Regions from separate parts of the Macrococcus equipercicus genome, predicted to be linked through region 2. Evidence: riboswitches for the same ligand, from Rfam matches in the RefSeq annotation. Region 2 holds a riboswitch; each other region holds the start of a gene.
What was found. A riboswitch is a leader RNA that binds a small molecule or an ion and turns the genes downstream of it on or off. The one in region 2 is predicted to bind thiamine pyrophosphate.
Positions count from the first base shown of each region.

Region 1: linked by a shared signal. The riboswitch ahead of KFV11_RS04985 (ABC transporter substrate-binding protein) and the one ahead of KFV11_RS02115 (thiamine phosphate synthase) in region 2 are both predicted to bind thiamine pyrophosphate.
Region 3: linked by a shared signal. The riboswitch ahead of tenA (thiaminase II) and the one ahead of KFV11_RS02115 (thiamine phosphate synthase) in region 2 are both predicted to bind thiamine pyrophosphate.

Region 1 is NZ_CP073809.1:977,292-982,270, reverse strand. Features, by position in the region: gene KFV11_RS05000 (ABC transporter ATP-binding protein) at 1-318, opposite strand, end outside; gene KFV11_RS04995 (ABC transporter permease) at 377-1,114, opposite strand; gene KFV11_RS04990 (thiamine-binding protein) at 1,111-1,398, opposite strand; gene KFV11_RS04985 (ABC transporter substrate-binding protein) at 1,401-2,399, opposite strand; TPP riboswitch at 2,440-2,543, opposite strand; gene KFV11_RS04980 (2-oxoacid:ferredoxin oxidoreductase subunit beta) at 2,563-3,426, opposite strand; gene KFV11_RS04975 (2-oxoacid:acceptor oxidoreductase subunit alpha) at 3,427-4,979, opposite strand, start outside.
Region 2 is NZ_CP073809.1:387,268-392,246, reverse strand. Features, by position in the region: gene KFV11_RS02130 (hypothetical protein) at 63-410, opposite strand; tRNA gene KFV11_RS02125 (tRNA-Val) at 573-644, opposite strand; gene KFV11_RS02120 (MBL fold metallo-hydrolase) at 931-1,803, opposite strand; TPP riboswitch at 1,970-2,072, shown strand; gene KFV11_RS02115 (thiamine phosphate synthase) at 2,125-2,724, shown strand; gene KFV11_RS02110 (NAD(P)/FAD-dependent oxidoreductase) at 2,706-3,800, shown strand; gene thiS (sulfur carrier protein ThiS) at 3,778-3,975, shown strand; gene KFV11_RS02100 (thiazole synthase) at 3,978-4,745, shown strand; gene KFV11_RS02095 (ThiF family adenylyltransferase) at 4,742-4,979, shown strand, end outside.
Region 3 is NZ_CP073809.1:1,867,257-1,872,235, reverse strand. Features, by position in the region: gene KFV11_RS09950 (single-stranded DNA-binding protein) at 180-800, shown strand; gene KFV11_RS09945 (hypothetical protein) at 987-1,232, shown strand; gene KFV11_RS11720 (LysM peptidoglycan-binding domain-containing protein) at 1,563-2,432, shown strand; TPP riboswitch at 2,521-2,618, shown strand; gene tenA (thiaminase II) at 2,668-3,366, shown strand; gene thiD (bifunctional hydroxymethylpyrimidine kinase/phosphomethylpyrimidine kinase) at 3,332-4,126, shown strand; gene thiM (hydroxyethylthiazole kinase) at 4,126-4,911, shown strand; gene thiE (thiamine phosphate synthase) at 4,912-4,979, shown strand, end outside.

The DNA of each region.
Region 1 (4,979 bases), 590 kb from region 2:
CGTACTTGGCATCGCGTCTTTTATCGCAGTGAAACCGCACCGTTCAATCAGCTGCAGTGTCCGGGCGCGGTCTGCTGTCCCGCGTATCTCCTGACCGAGCTCAACATTCTCAAGCACAGTCCGCCACGGCATGAGTGACGGTGTCTGCGGCATATAGGAGACGTGACCCGTATGACCGGTAATCGCCTGTCCACCGAGCAGCACATCACCTCCGGCAGGCGTCATGAGCCCGCCGATAATATTGAAGAGCGTGGTCTTCCCGCTGCCGGACGGGCCGAGCAGCGTGACAAACTCTCCTGCTGTGACAGAGAGATTAATGTCCTTTAATACTTGGTGACTGCCGAAGTGGTGCGCAATATGACGTAATTCCAGTAAGTCAGCGATGCCACTTCACCACCTTTCGTTCCAGCAGCAGAATGACGCCGTATATAATGAGCGCAAACAATATGATCCAGACGATGGCTACAAACACTTTGTCCACTTGAAAAGCACGCTGTGAGAGAATCATATATTTACCGAGCCCTTTATCACTGCCGAGCCATTCTGAAATGATGGCCCCCATCACTGAATAAGTGCCCGCAATGCGCAGACCATTGAAGAAGTACGGCAGCGCGTTCGGCCACTCAAGTTTTGTGAAGAGCTGCATTTTGCGCGCGCCGCTGATCTTCATGTACTTCATTAAATCTTTGTCAGCCGACTTAAAGCCCTCCAGCAGACTGACAGTGATCGGGAAGAAGCAGACGAGCGTGATGACGATCAGTTTCGGCAGCAGACCGAAACCGAACCAGATGACAAGCAGCGGCGCAATGACGATGACCGGAATGTTCTGGCTCATAATCAGCAGCGGATAGACAAACGGTTCAAGCGCCGGCACTAAATGAAGCACGACCGCAACCGCTATACCGAAGACGACTGACATGACGATGCCTTCAAGCACCAGCATGACTGTCGGAACGAGATGAACCCGGTAGTCACTGAAGCCCGTGACAAATTCCCGGACGATCGCAGATGGCGCGGGCAGCGTATACGGGTCGACATGGAGCAGTCTGACAAGCGCTTCCCAGATGACAAGGAGAACGAGCATGAACAGACCAAACTTCAAATAATACGTCATCGGTAGTTCTTCACGAGCTCTGCCATCGACGCATCAGCTGCGTGATAGAACTTCACCTGTGAAATCACACTTGTGCAGTCTAGTTCCATCATCCGCCGGTTCATCTGCCCAATGAGCGGCAGCAGTTCTGCCATAGTGCCTTCTATCGTTGTTTCAAGTGGTGACACGAAATAAGGCAGCCCTGACGCGTCGATAACAGCGATCGCTGCGTCGACATACGGGATGACATCCTCCCCGCCCGGTGTCTTTGGAATGATCTGAATGCTCATTAATGTATCAGCCATGTCTATTCCTCCACGAATTTGTTAGTATAAGCTTGTTCCGGGTTGAAATCTTTCGTGATGACTTTATTCTTCTTCATGAACTCCCCGAAGTTTTTCCAGACAGCGGCATCCTGCATGCCCCAGCTTGAAGCATCGGCTTGGTATTTGTCTTTCAAGTACTGCTGGCTTTGTTCTACGAGTTCGCGTTTATCTTTCAGTTCCGGCGCTTCTTTGATTAAGATGTCAGCACTTTTCTTCGGCTCTTTGATCGCATATTCATAACCTTCTTTAACCGACTGCATGAACGCTCTGACCGTCTTGCTGTCTGATTTGATGTACTTCTCATTGGCGATGAATAACGGCGTATAGTAATCGAGGTTTTTATCATAGTCGATCAAATACTGCATGTTCACTTTCTCACCGCGTGTCTCAGCTTCAATACCTGTCCAGCCGTAGAACACCCAGGCGAAGTCGATATTCTTCTTGGAAGCCGTGAAGAAATCTGTGTCACCGATATTGACGATTTTCACATTTTTTGAGTCCGCCCGCTCTTTTTTCATGATCGCGTTGATAAACGGCTCCTCTATCGGTGCACCGAAGCCGCCGTAAGTTTTTCCTTCATAGTCTTTCGGCGACTTGATGTTTTTATCGGCAAGGCTCATGAAGCCGCTCGTATTATGCTGGATGATCGCGCCGATGGACTTGACCGGTACGCCTTCTGTGCGCTCCTGTGTCAATATTTCCTGTGAGCTGATACCGAACTGCGCTTTACCTGCCGCCACCAGCTGATCCGCTGTGACATCACCCGGTGTTTTAATGGTCACATCAAGACCGTGCTTCTTGAAATAACCCTTCGCCTCTGCGACATAGATTCCTGTATGGTTCGTGTTCGGTGTCCAGTCGAGCATCAATGTCACTTGCTTCAGTTCCTTACTGTTACTTTCCTCTTTCTTGTCCGCCGTCTGACTGCCGCACGCTGCCAGCAGCAAGCAGGACGACCCGATGATCAATGCCTTCTTCACAATTTTTCCTCCAATAAAAAACACACAACCTCAAGAAGGGTTGTGTGCAAAGACACTTCCCTCCGCCAGCATTAACTAGATCAGGTCGATAAGGGTTTAGGACGTATCCAGTCTCAGCACTCAAGTGCTCCCCCAGTGTTTTTTCTATATTTCACTCATGTGATTACTTAAATTGTAACATAAGTTCGTTGAAATCTTCTTCTTTTATTTCGATATTTTCTTTGACAAGTGACGGGCTGTAACCGTCAATCTGGTCAGCGTAGCTTTTTGTCACAGTGTCCTGATAGACAATACCTGTCACTAAACCATCATGCGCCATCACAGTGGACAGGGCAAGTGCCTTATTTGACGGGTCATAGCCGTCAATCGTGCTGAGCTTCGTAATATTCTCTTTGAACCAGTCGTATGTGTTCACTTTGTTGTAGGTCACACATGGCGAGAAGACATTGATGAATGAGAAGCCTTTATGCTGTATACCCGCTTCAATGATGGCTGTCAGCTCTTTAATGTCTGACGAGAAGCTCTGAGCGATGAATGTCGCCCCGCTTGTCAACGCCAGCTGCAGCGGTGATACGTTCTGCTCGATAGCACCGTGCGGCGTCGTCTTAGTGACAAATCCCGGCGCTGAGCTCGGAGACGTCTGACCTTTCGTCAAGCCGTAGATCTGGTTATCCATCACGATATACGTGATATCGATGTTTCGGCGCAGCGCATGCACTGTATGCCCCATACCAATCGCGAAACCATCACCGTCACCACCGGAAGCGATGACTGTCAGCTCCTGGTTCGCCATCTTAACGCCCTGCGCAAGCGGCAGCGCACGGCCGTGAATAGAGTGGAAGCCATATGAGTTCACGTAGCCTGACAAACGACCGGAACAGCCGATACCTGTAATGATCGCCAGGTTCTCAGGTTCGAGACCCGCGCCCGCTGCCGCTTTCTGGATTGCAGCCTGCACGGAGAAGTCACCGCAGCCTGGGCACCAGTTAGGTTTTACGTCATTTCTAAAATCTTTGAATGTAGCCATTTATAATAACTCCTTTGCAGTCACAACAGAATTGATCTGTCCTTCAATTTCGTGCGGCAAAATAGGTGTGCCATCGTATTTCACGAAGCTGTGAATTTTATTTTGATGATTCACGTTCATCTTGATGATCTGTGCCAGTTGTCCCTGATAGTTGTTCTCAGCGACGATGACACGTTTCGCTTTATCGAATGCCTGCTGCACTTCTGCTGTCGGGAATGGATGCAGCTGCTTGATGTGCAGGTGGTTCACAGATGCATCCACGCGGTCCATCGCTTCTTCGATGGCACCGTATGTTGAAATAAAGCCGATGACAAGCACGTCCGCCGCTTCAAATCCACCGGTTTCAACGACCGGCTCTGAAATTTTTAAGTTCGCGATTTTTTCCATCCGTTTTTTCATCTGCTTAATGCGGTTGACAGGACTTTCAGACGGTTTGCCGTCTTCTGCATGTTCCACGCCGGTAACATGATGAATGCCGTTTTTAACGCCGGGAACCGTTCTCGGCGACACGCCTGACGCTGTCACTTCATAACGCTTGAAGTAGTCTTTGTTTTCGCGCTCAGGTACTTCTGTGACCAGGTTACCGCGCTCTATTTTAATGCGGCTGTAGTCAAGTTCAGGCACGGTCTGCTTACCGAGTGATAACTGCAGGTCGCTTAAAATAATGACCGGACACTGGTACTGTTCCGCCAGGTTGAATGCTTCCACTGTTGTATAGAAGGCATCTTCTGCGGTAGTCGGTGCCACAACAATCTTCGGAATATCACCGTGCGTACCGTAGATCATCTGCATCAAGTCTGACTGCTCCTGCTTCGTCGGCAGTCCAGTAGATGGGCCGCCGCGCATCGTGTTGATGACGACAAACGGCTGCTCTGTCATACCGCTCAAGCCGATCGCTTCCATCATCAGTGATAAGCCGGGACCTGCTGACGCCGTGAATGATCTGACCCCCGCATAGTTGACACCGATCGCCATGACCGCCGCTGCAATCTCGTCTTCCGTCTGGATGACTGTACCGTTAAACTTCGGCAGCTTGTCAATCATGTATTCCATGATTTCAGAAGCCGGCGTAATCGGATAGGCTGCCATAAAGCGTGCACCGCCTGCAATAGCACCGAGTGAGATCGCTTCGTTGCCGATCATGAACAGATGGCCGTTCTCACCGCTCTCTTCAAGATTGAACATATCGCCAATCTCACTGCCGTATTTCACCATTTCCTCAACGCCGAGCTGAAGCGCCTGTTTATTAAGCGCAACGATTTTGTCGCCTTTTTTCTTGAACAGTGACTCCACTAACGCTTCAAACGGTTCCAGTGACATGCCGAGCAGCTGAGCCGTCGCGCCGACCGCCACCATGTTTTTCATCAGAGCTGTGCCCAGTTCTTTAGCGATTTCTGTAAAATTAATCTCGACGAATAAACCCGTGTAATCTTCCGGTTTTTCCGGCGTGAACTTACCATCCGCTAAAATAATACCGTTCTCATTTAATTCGTGGTAGTTTAAATCAATCGTCTCCTGATCGAATGCCACCAATATATCCAGGTCATCGCTGA
Region 2 (4,979 bases):
AAGATTTCTCTAAACGGCTCCACCAAAAAAAGACGGAGGATGATCTCTGTCTTTTTTATGCCTTACAGCCATTCTATATGGACTTTCTGTATTTCTTCTTTCCCGTCATGCATTTGGAACGTAAGGATCCATAGTGAATGACTCACTGTACCATCTACTCTATTCTCTCGTCTAGAATCAATGATCACAATGTTATGATCATTTCGCTGCACTTTGTGGACAACTTCAAAATCCCAGTATGATAAGTCCTGAAAAGCATTAGCAAATACTTCTTTCATTTCTTTCAGTGAACCAGTCTGTTCCGTGCTGTCTTGACGGACTAAACGAAACACCATCCGTTCAGACGACATCTCTTCAAGTGCATCAAAGTCACGGTTTTGACAAGCTAACAAAAAATTAAAATGACTCATGTTTTACCCCTAATTCATAGCATTATTTCATTTGATGACTGGCGTCTCAACGAGACACTTTATTATAGCAGAGACAATTATAGTAGTGCCAGAGTATTTCTTAAGAAACATAATTGTTACTGAACAAAAAACTCGCTTGTTCAGTAACAAGCGAGCTTACAATGCACCCTGACGGATTCGAACCGCCGACCCCTTGCTTGTCGAGCAAGTATTCTCCCGCTGAACTAAGGGTGCACATATAAGATTTTCTTAATTATAGCATCCCACAGCGATTTAGCCAATACCACTTTCAAAATAACTGTATGCAGCAGCTGATTTTAATAATATATTTTGTCACTATCACAAAAAAATAACCCTGTTGTTGTAACAAGGTTATCAGTCACTGATCAGCCAGCCTCTGCACAAACCGCTCAATCTGCTGCGGTGTCTTCAGGATAATCACGTTCTTATACGGTTCAACTGACAGGAGCATCTTCATAATACCCGGCCGTTTGTCACACGCAGTAAAAAAGCACAGGAGTTACTCCTGTGCTGCCTGCTGACGCTTCATCCGTCTGACATAACGGCCGTCTGTCGGAACGGCCATCAAGTTGAAGTTCTCAGCCAGGTAATCCAGCTGGTGCTGAAGCTGTTCACCGACGATCTCCTTGCCGTGGCCGGTCACTGCGACTCTTGGTTTCAGTGCAGCGAGCCGTCTCACTGATTCCCCTGCTGCTATCCAGTCAGGTGTGAAGTACTGCGGCGGACCTGTCAGCTCTTCTGTCTGCAGGAATACTTTCCGCAGCGATTCCTGCTTGACGTTGACAAACGCATCGCCTGCAATCAGCACGCGGTCTGCCTCGCGGAAAAATGAGACATGGCCCGGCGTATGGCCTGGTGTATGAACCCAGCGGAAGCCCGGCATATAAGGCACTGTGCCGTCTGCCGGCAGTGCATAGACATGATGCTGCAGGTTGATCGGGCGTTTCGGGAAGAGCATCGACATTCTCGCTGCCATGCCGCCGACACCCGGGTCCGGTGATTCATAATATTCCTGACCGGTCAAAAACGGAATTTCACGGCGATGTGCAATGACTGGGACGTTCCAGTCATTGACCAGTTCAATGATGGAACCGACGTGGTCGAAATGACCGTGCGTCAAAATAATCGCTTTCGGCTTAGCACCTTCACCGTATATATCTTCCGCCGCCATCTTGATCTGCGTCGCACAGTTCGGCATCCCCGCGTCAATCATGACAAATTCTCCGGACTCTGGATGACCGACAAAATAGACATTTGCAATCTGGGTCGTATGGCTGAACAAGTCAGGCAGCACTTCTTTTGTCCGCCCGCTTGATAATGAAGTGACAGGAATCGCTTTATAATCTTTACCGTAATGCATGTTATGATTCATCTGAATTTCCCCCTTATCAGTTATCGCTCTTTCACTATTCCCAAATATCCGCCGGTTAATCACCGAACAAAGAGAACAGTCATGTACTCGTGCATGACACTGACGTCCGACAGATGATCAACCGTTGCCAGACTGTTCGTTTAGTGTTAGGCTGTTAGTACAACTGAATAATTGCTGGAGGCGCTCTAAGTTTGAGCTGAGAGGATATTATCCGACTCTTTGAACCTGATGTGGTTAGAACCACCGTAGGGAAGCATAATGATTTGATCGTATTGATATGACTATACAATCCTTCAGCATCTTATGCTGGGGGATTTTTTTATGGAAAGGACTGCATATATGATTGCGATTACCGATAATCTGCTTGAGACGCAGCTGCGTGACCAGCTGCTGCGTATTGAACCGGTCATTTCAGGAGTCATCCTTCGTCTGCCGTGGCACGAGGAGCGGCTTGCTGATTTCATTCAGCTGCTCCTTGACGGCGGGTTCAATAAAGACAAATTAATCATCCATAGTAACTGCCGCCTGCTCGAGCACTATCAGCTCTCCCGTATTCACTTCCGGGCGGGCGATCCCAAAGGCTTTGACATGAAGAAATCCCGGCCGGACGTCACTGTCAGCATGGCTGTTCATAGCGCTGCGGAATGTCCGGCATTGAAAGCAGCACAGATTGACTACGGCATTTTCAGTCCGCTGTTTGCTACGCCGTCAAAACCTGGAGTGCAGCTCAGAACAGATGAAGAAATAACGCAGGCATTAGCTGCCGGGCTGCCGCTTATTGCGTTAGGCGGCATCACAACAGAGACCGTCTCACAGCTGCCTTCAGGTTTTGTCACTATTGCAGGGATCCGGTTGTTCCAGCAGGATAATGCGACGCTGCAGGCGATTAAGGAGGTGCTGTTATCAAAACGTATGACTTAATTATCATCGGTGCCGGAGTAACGGGCTTATCCATCGCCCGCCAGCTGCCGAAAGATATGTCTATCGCTATTATTGACCACAACACAACAGGGCTTAACGCCTCTTATGCTGCAGGCGGCATGCTCGGTGCGCAAAACGAGTTCTCCCGTGACACTCCGCTTTACCGACTGTCGCTGGAAGGCCGCCGCATGATGCCTGACGTTATTGCAGCGCTTGAAGAAGAGACCGGTATAGCTGTCCATTTACAGCAGCATGGTTTACTGAAGTATTTGAGCAGCGATGCAGACCGCGGCAAGCTGCAGCAGCAGTATCAGTTTCTCAAATCTCATGACCCGGACATCCAGCTGCTGGGTCACGAGGAATTACAGCGGCTGATACCAGAGCTGTCAGCCAGGGAGAATTCAGCGGGCATCTTCATTAAAGACGACGGCCAGCTGGACGTCTCCTGCTATGTTCCCGCGCTGCGGCAGTCGTTAAGTCACGTCACCTGGATTGATGGTGAAGTACTGTCGGTGTCACATGGTTATACAGTCGTGGCCGACAACAACAGCTATATCGCCCCGCAGCTCGTCATCGCTGCAGGCGCCTGGTCAGGTGACCTGCTCGCTCAGCTGGGCATCGAGCTCCCGGTGGACGGTATGCGCGGTGAAGTCTGCTTAGTTCATCAGCCGGACTTAACCATCAGGCAGACGATCTTTGGTACGAACGGCTGTTACATCGTACCGAAGCACAGCGGGCACTACTTAGTCGGCGCAACGAGCTGCCGCGACCGCTTGCACAAAGTGACTGCAGCAGGAAAGGACTGGCTGCTGACGACAAGCCGCGAGATGATCCCGGTCTTAAGTAACGGCACAGTAGTCAAGCATTACAGTGGCGTCCGGCCTTATACACCGGCACTTTATATGGATGAATGTCTGCCCGGCTTATTCACTGCCTGCGGTCATTACCGAAACGGCATTCTTTTGTCAGCAGTGACGGGTCACTATATGGCAGAGCTGATTCAAGGCAGACGCCATCCATTGCTTGAACATTTCACGATTAAGGAGGCAGTTTATGACACTCACTGTGAACGGTGAACAATACACGACAGCGGCAGCGACAATCCGGGCGCTGCTTGACGAGCTTAATGTTGATGATGACCGTGTGATTGTACTGTTGAATGATGTACCTGTCGCACAAAAACTATGGCTGACAGCAGAACTTGCGGCAGCAGACCGGTTAGAACTATTAGAATTTGTTGGAGGCGGATAACAATGTTTACTATTGGACACTATGAATTTAACTCACGCTTAATACTGGGTACTGGCAAGTTTGACAATGCAGCAGTCCAGTCGCAGGCAATTGAAGCGAGCGGCACTGAGGCGCTGACGTTTGCTGTCAGACGGATGAACCTCTTTGACCGGCAGCTGCCTAACCCGCTGGCAGATATCGACCTGTCCCGTTATATTAAGTTCCCGAATACAGCCGGTGCGAAGACTGCAGCAGAAGCGATCAGAATCGCTGACATTTCGCGGCACGCCGGTATGTGCGATATGATTAAAGTCGAAATCATCGGTCACGACCGCACACTGCTGCCTGACAGTATTGAAACTTACGAAGCATGCGGCAGACTCCTTGAGCAGGGCTATACGGTATGCCCTTATATTAACTGCGACGTTGTTCTTGCAGAGAAGCTGGAGAAGCTCGGCGTTCATGCCGTCATGCCGCTCGGTGCGCCTATCGGTACCGGGCTCGGTATTAATGACCCGCTGAATATTCGCTATATTGTTGAGTCAGTGAACATCCCTGTCATTGTTGATGCAGGTATCGGTTCAGCGAAAGATGCGGCTTATGCGATGGAACTCGGTGCGGATGCCGTGCTGCTGAACACAGCGGTCTCAAGTGCGGATGACCCCGTCAAAATGGCCGAGGCGATGAAGCACGGCGTAATCGCCGGACGGTTAAGCTTTGAAGCCGGACGTATTCCAAAACAATATGTCGCAAGTCCATCGAGCCCAGTAGAAGGTCTGCAGTTTCTATGAGCCGCTACGACCGGCAGATGAAGTGCGGTGCATTCGGAACACGCGGTCAGTCGGCCTTATCACAGGCAGTCATTATGATCACCGGACTTGGAGCGCTCGGCAGTGCAGCCGCTGAGCAGCTGGCGCGGGCTGGAGCCGGCCATCTTGTGCTATGTGATATGGATATTGTAGAGTGTTCGAATCTGCACCGCCAGAGCTGCTATGACGAACATGATGCATCAAGCGGTGCCTTGA
Region 3 (4,979 bases), 660 kb from region 2:
TATTAGTCAAAACTATCATAACATGCGTTTTTTCTGAAATTACAGTGTTTGGCTGCAGATTATGAAGAAATGTTGTAATTTCATCAGAATCTGCATGTTTTTTCAGTCATTTCATCAATTTCTGCAATTGTTCAAAATAAAATCTTCCTATTATATTTGTTGTAGAAGGGAGGTGACTTATGATAAACAAAGTCGTTCTTGTAGGTCGGCTGGCCAATGTGCCGAAGTCCAATCAATCCGGCTCAAAAACCGGCACTGTATGTGTGACATTTCCGCTGGCAATTGAACGCGGCTATAAACCAAAAGACGAAAATGCACAGACCGTCGATTTTCTGCATTGCAAGGCATTCAATAAAACAGCTTCAAATATTATGCAGTACTGCAAAAAAGGTTCGACGGTCTGTATTACAGGGCAGATCCACAGCAACAAATATCAGAAGGCCGGAGAAGAGAAACCGCAGTACTTTACAGAAATAGTCGTCGAGAATATTAAATTCCTGCCGAACTTCGGTGTCATTAAAACCGGCGATATACTCCCGCAGACACCTGATGAAATATGGGATGAACTGTCAGACGCTGAAAAGACTCATGCCATTATGATAGCCAAAGAATCAATCGTCAAGCAGTTCATCAGTGAACAGTCAGAGCCGCTTAACACTGAACCTGTAAAAGCTGAGACACATGCTGTGATCAGTGAAGAGGAGAGCAGGAAGTTCATGGAGCAGCTGGATGCTATCGGCGACGAAGCTCATTCAGAGCAGCAACAAGAATCATCTTCTCAAGAACCTGTTACTGCTTAACCGCACTTTCATTACTCACACCCACAACTACCTCTTCAGTCGTGCTGTCTGGAGGGGTATTTATATTGATATCATTCTGTAATATTTACGTAATTTAAAACTATAACTTATCATATGGCTGTAACCATAGCATTTCTATTACGTGATAAAGTATTAGTCATATAATACTAAAGGCGGAGGAGCATGATGAGAAAGATAGCAGTCGTTGCTGCGGCCGTTGTAATCTCCAGCATCATTACAATGACTCAGGCAGAAGCTGAAATGAACAACCATGAACACAGCCAGTCATTATGGGTGATCGCTGACAAATATGATACAACGATAACAAACATGAAAAAAGCCTACCGAGAGAAATCGGCTGTCATCCATTGTGATGAATCAGTGGACGGCTTATTGATGAAAACAGAAGCGTTCCAGCAGAGCGCCAAATAAAAGCTGACGATTGTATGAGCTGCCATCGATTGTCCATTCTATTGCTAAATAACCAGGAGATGACAACAAGTATTAATCTTTAGATTGGTACTTTTTTCCTGTAACATTACAGAAAGATAACATTGAATTTGATAATTTTATGCAAAAATAGTGTTTAATTCATGACTCTAAAGCGTTTTAAAACTATTTTAAATGAAAAAAGTAAAATATTTCTATTTGTAATGCTGCTGTAATAAAGACCCGTATCTTTTATTTGTCTGTAACCTATGAAATATTATTATCTGTTATATTATTAGCAGAGTATTAAATGCCTAGGAGGAAAAACAAATTATGAAAAAATTATTAGCCGTTACAACAGCAGTAGCTGTTTCAGGATCTTTCGCTGCAACTGCAGATGCAGCTGAACACACAGTTCAATCTGGTGATACGTTATGGAGTATCTCTAAAAACTACGGTACATCAGTAGACGCTATTAAAGCTGAAAACGGATTAAGATCAAATCTTATCTTACCTAACCAAGTGTTAAAAGTTAATGAAGAATCAAATCATACAGCTACAACGACATATAAAATTGTTTACGGCGATACACTAGGAAAAATCGCTGCTAAATTCAACGTGACTGTTGCTCAATTAAAAGCATGGAACAATTTATCATCTGATTTAATCATCGCTGGTAAATCATTAAACGTTGCAGGTTCAGCTCAAGCAGCACCAGCAGTCGTTCAAGCAGCTCCAACAGCTCCTAAAAGAGTATACACAGCACCTCAAGTAGAATATAAAGCACCAGTACAGCAGGCACCAGTACAGCAGGCACCAGTACAGCAGGCACCAGTACAACAGGCACCAGTACAACAGGCACCAGTACAGCAGGCACCTGTTCAACAAACTACACAAACAACTCAATCAACACAAACAACTCAATCAACACAAACAACTACTGCAACAACACAAACAGCAGCTTCAGGCAGCGGCTTAAACTGGGCAGCAATGGCAGCTTGTGAATCAGGCGGCAGAGCGAACGTAGTAGATGCATCAGGCACTTACCACGGTTTATACCAGTTCGATGTACGAACTTGGCGTTCAGTAGGCGGCTCAGGTCTTCCGTCACAAGCATCAGCAGCTGAGCAGACTAAACGTGCACAAATTCTTTACAGCCAACGTGGTTCTCAGCCATGGCCGGTATGCGGTGCCCGCTTATAGGCATCACTCAAAGTCATCCTTCACGGATGGCTTTTTTTATTTGCTTTTTACGCTTATGTCCGCTATCCTTGAACTAATCAAATAACCTATTGACTGCTGGGGGTGCCGTAACGGCTGAGATGACTTCGTCAAACCCTTTTACCTGATCTAGATAATACTAGCGTAGGAAAGCGTCCTTCTTATGAGGCCTTTTTCTGCGGAAAATAGGTTTTTTTAATTTTAAGGAGGATATTTAATGTTTACAGATGAACTGAAGAAGCAGGCAGACCCGATTATTGAAGCGATTTATAACGACGATTTTATTCAAGGGATTATTAGAGGCGATATTAATAAAGATGCTATCCGTCATTATTTGAAGGCGGATCACTTGTATTTAAACGAATTCGCTAAAATTTACAGCCTGCTGATTGCTAAGCTTAACGACCGTGAAGGCATCAACTTCCTGCTCGGTCAGATTGACTTTGTGCTGAATGGTGAAATTGCGGCTCATCAGACAATGGCTGATTATGTCGGAGAAGATTACGACGTTATTATTAAAGACGGTGAGTGGTATCCGTCAAGCGACCACTATATTAAACATATGTATTACAATGCCTTCCGCTATGATGATGCGAGCTTCACGATATGCGCCATGGCGCCATGTCCATATGTCTACCAGCAGCTGGCGCTGAAAATAGCAGCGCGTCATGACTTAACAGGTAATCCGCTGAAGCCGTGGGTTGATTTCTATACGGTCAACATGGATGAACTCATGAATCATCTGGACCGCTGGGTCAATAATTTCGCTGAACAGGCGACTGAATATGAACGCGATATATTACGCCGTAATTTTCTGGAAAGCTGTGTGCATGAGCGACGCTTCTTCAATATGGCGGCAACGCAGGAGGAGTGGATATTCCATGCTGAAAACAGCACTATCAATAGCGGGAACTGATCCGACGGGCGGCGCCGGAACGACCGTCGACCTTAAAGTATTTCAGTCGCGCGGCGTATACGGTATGAGCGTCGTGACAAGTATCGTCGCGCAGAACACAACAGGTGTGCAGCAAGTATTCGATCAGCCGCTTGAAGTCGTTGAAGCGCAGCTGAACAGTGTCTACAGCGATATCGTGCCGGATGCGGTGAAGACCGGCATGCTGGCATCAAGCGATGTCATGGATGTCGTCAGACCGTACATTTTGAAACATCGTATCCCTTACGTCATCGATCCGGTGATGGTCGCTAAAAGCGGTGACGACCTGCTCGATGAAGCGGGTAAAACGGCCGTGCGCTATAAGCTGCTGGACCTTGCGACGGTCGCGACACCAAACTTACCGGAACTTGAACGTATTCTTCAGATGACCATCGAAACGAAAGAAGATATCGATAAGGCCGGCAAAATGTTCGTCAATGAAATCGGTGCGCAGTCGGTCGTCATTAAAGGCGGTCATATGGAAGGTGACGCCACAGATTACTTATTTACGAAAGCGGGCTGCATCGAACTGACAGCACAGCGGACGCCGACGCATCATACGCACGGCACCGGCTGTACATTCGGCGCTGTCATCACAGCAGAACTTGCTAAAGGGCGCACGATTGAAGACAGCGTCCGGACAGCGAAAGCTTATATTACAAGCGCAATAATAAATACGCCGAAACTTGGCCGTGGTAATGGACCGGTCAATCATTTCAGCTATCCACTGGAGGATGTATGATGAGAATCAATGAAGTAAGAGAACATGCACCACTTGTCCTATGCATCACAAATGATGTCGTCAAGAACTTCACGGCGAACGGACTGCTGGCACTCGGCGCAAGCCCGATCATGGCGATTGATGAAGCGGAACTTGAAGAGCTGATCGAACACTGTGGTGCAGTGCTGATTAATATCGGGACATTGTCGACTGCAGTGATGCCGTCCATTGAAACAGCAATACAGGCAGCGAACAAGCATCATGTACCGGTCGTGCTGGATCCAGTGGCATGCGGCGCGACAAACTTTCGGAAGGAATTCTGTCTGAAGCTGCTGCGCCAATATCATATCAGTGTCATACGCGGCAATGCATCTGAACTGCAAAGTCTGTCCGCGGAAGTGGCGATGAAAGGAACGGACAGTGATACGTCGCTTAATACAGCAGTTGTTGCCAGAGCAGCGGGCGAGTATTTTAATACGGCGGTCGTTGTGACAGGAGCGATTGATGCTGTCTATGTCGACGGGACAGTGATGAAGCTCGCTAACGGCACGCCGATGCTGACGAAAGTGACAGGCGGCGGCTGCTTATTAGGAGCAATCGTCAGTGCTTTTATATATAATGAAGTCAAACCGACATTGTCTATGCTGACAGAAGCAGTAAGCTTTTATAATATCGCCGCTGAACGCGCGGCGCAGCGTGATAATGGGACTCTGCCCGGGCATTTTCAAATTAACCTGCTGGATATGCTGCAGGAGACAGGAGAAAGTGAGATAGCAGAGAATATGCGAGCGGAAGAAGTGGATTAAATGTTTGAGCGACGGATGCTGCAGCTTTATTTTATTTGCGGAACGACGGATGTTCCGGGCGGCAATAT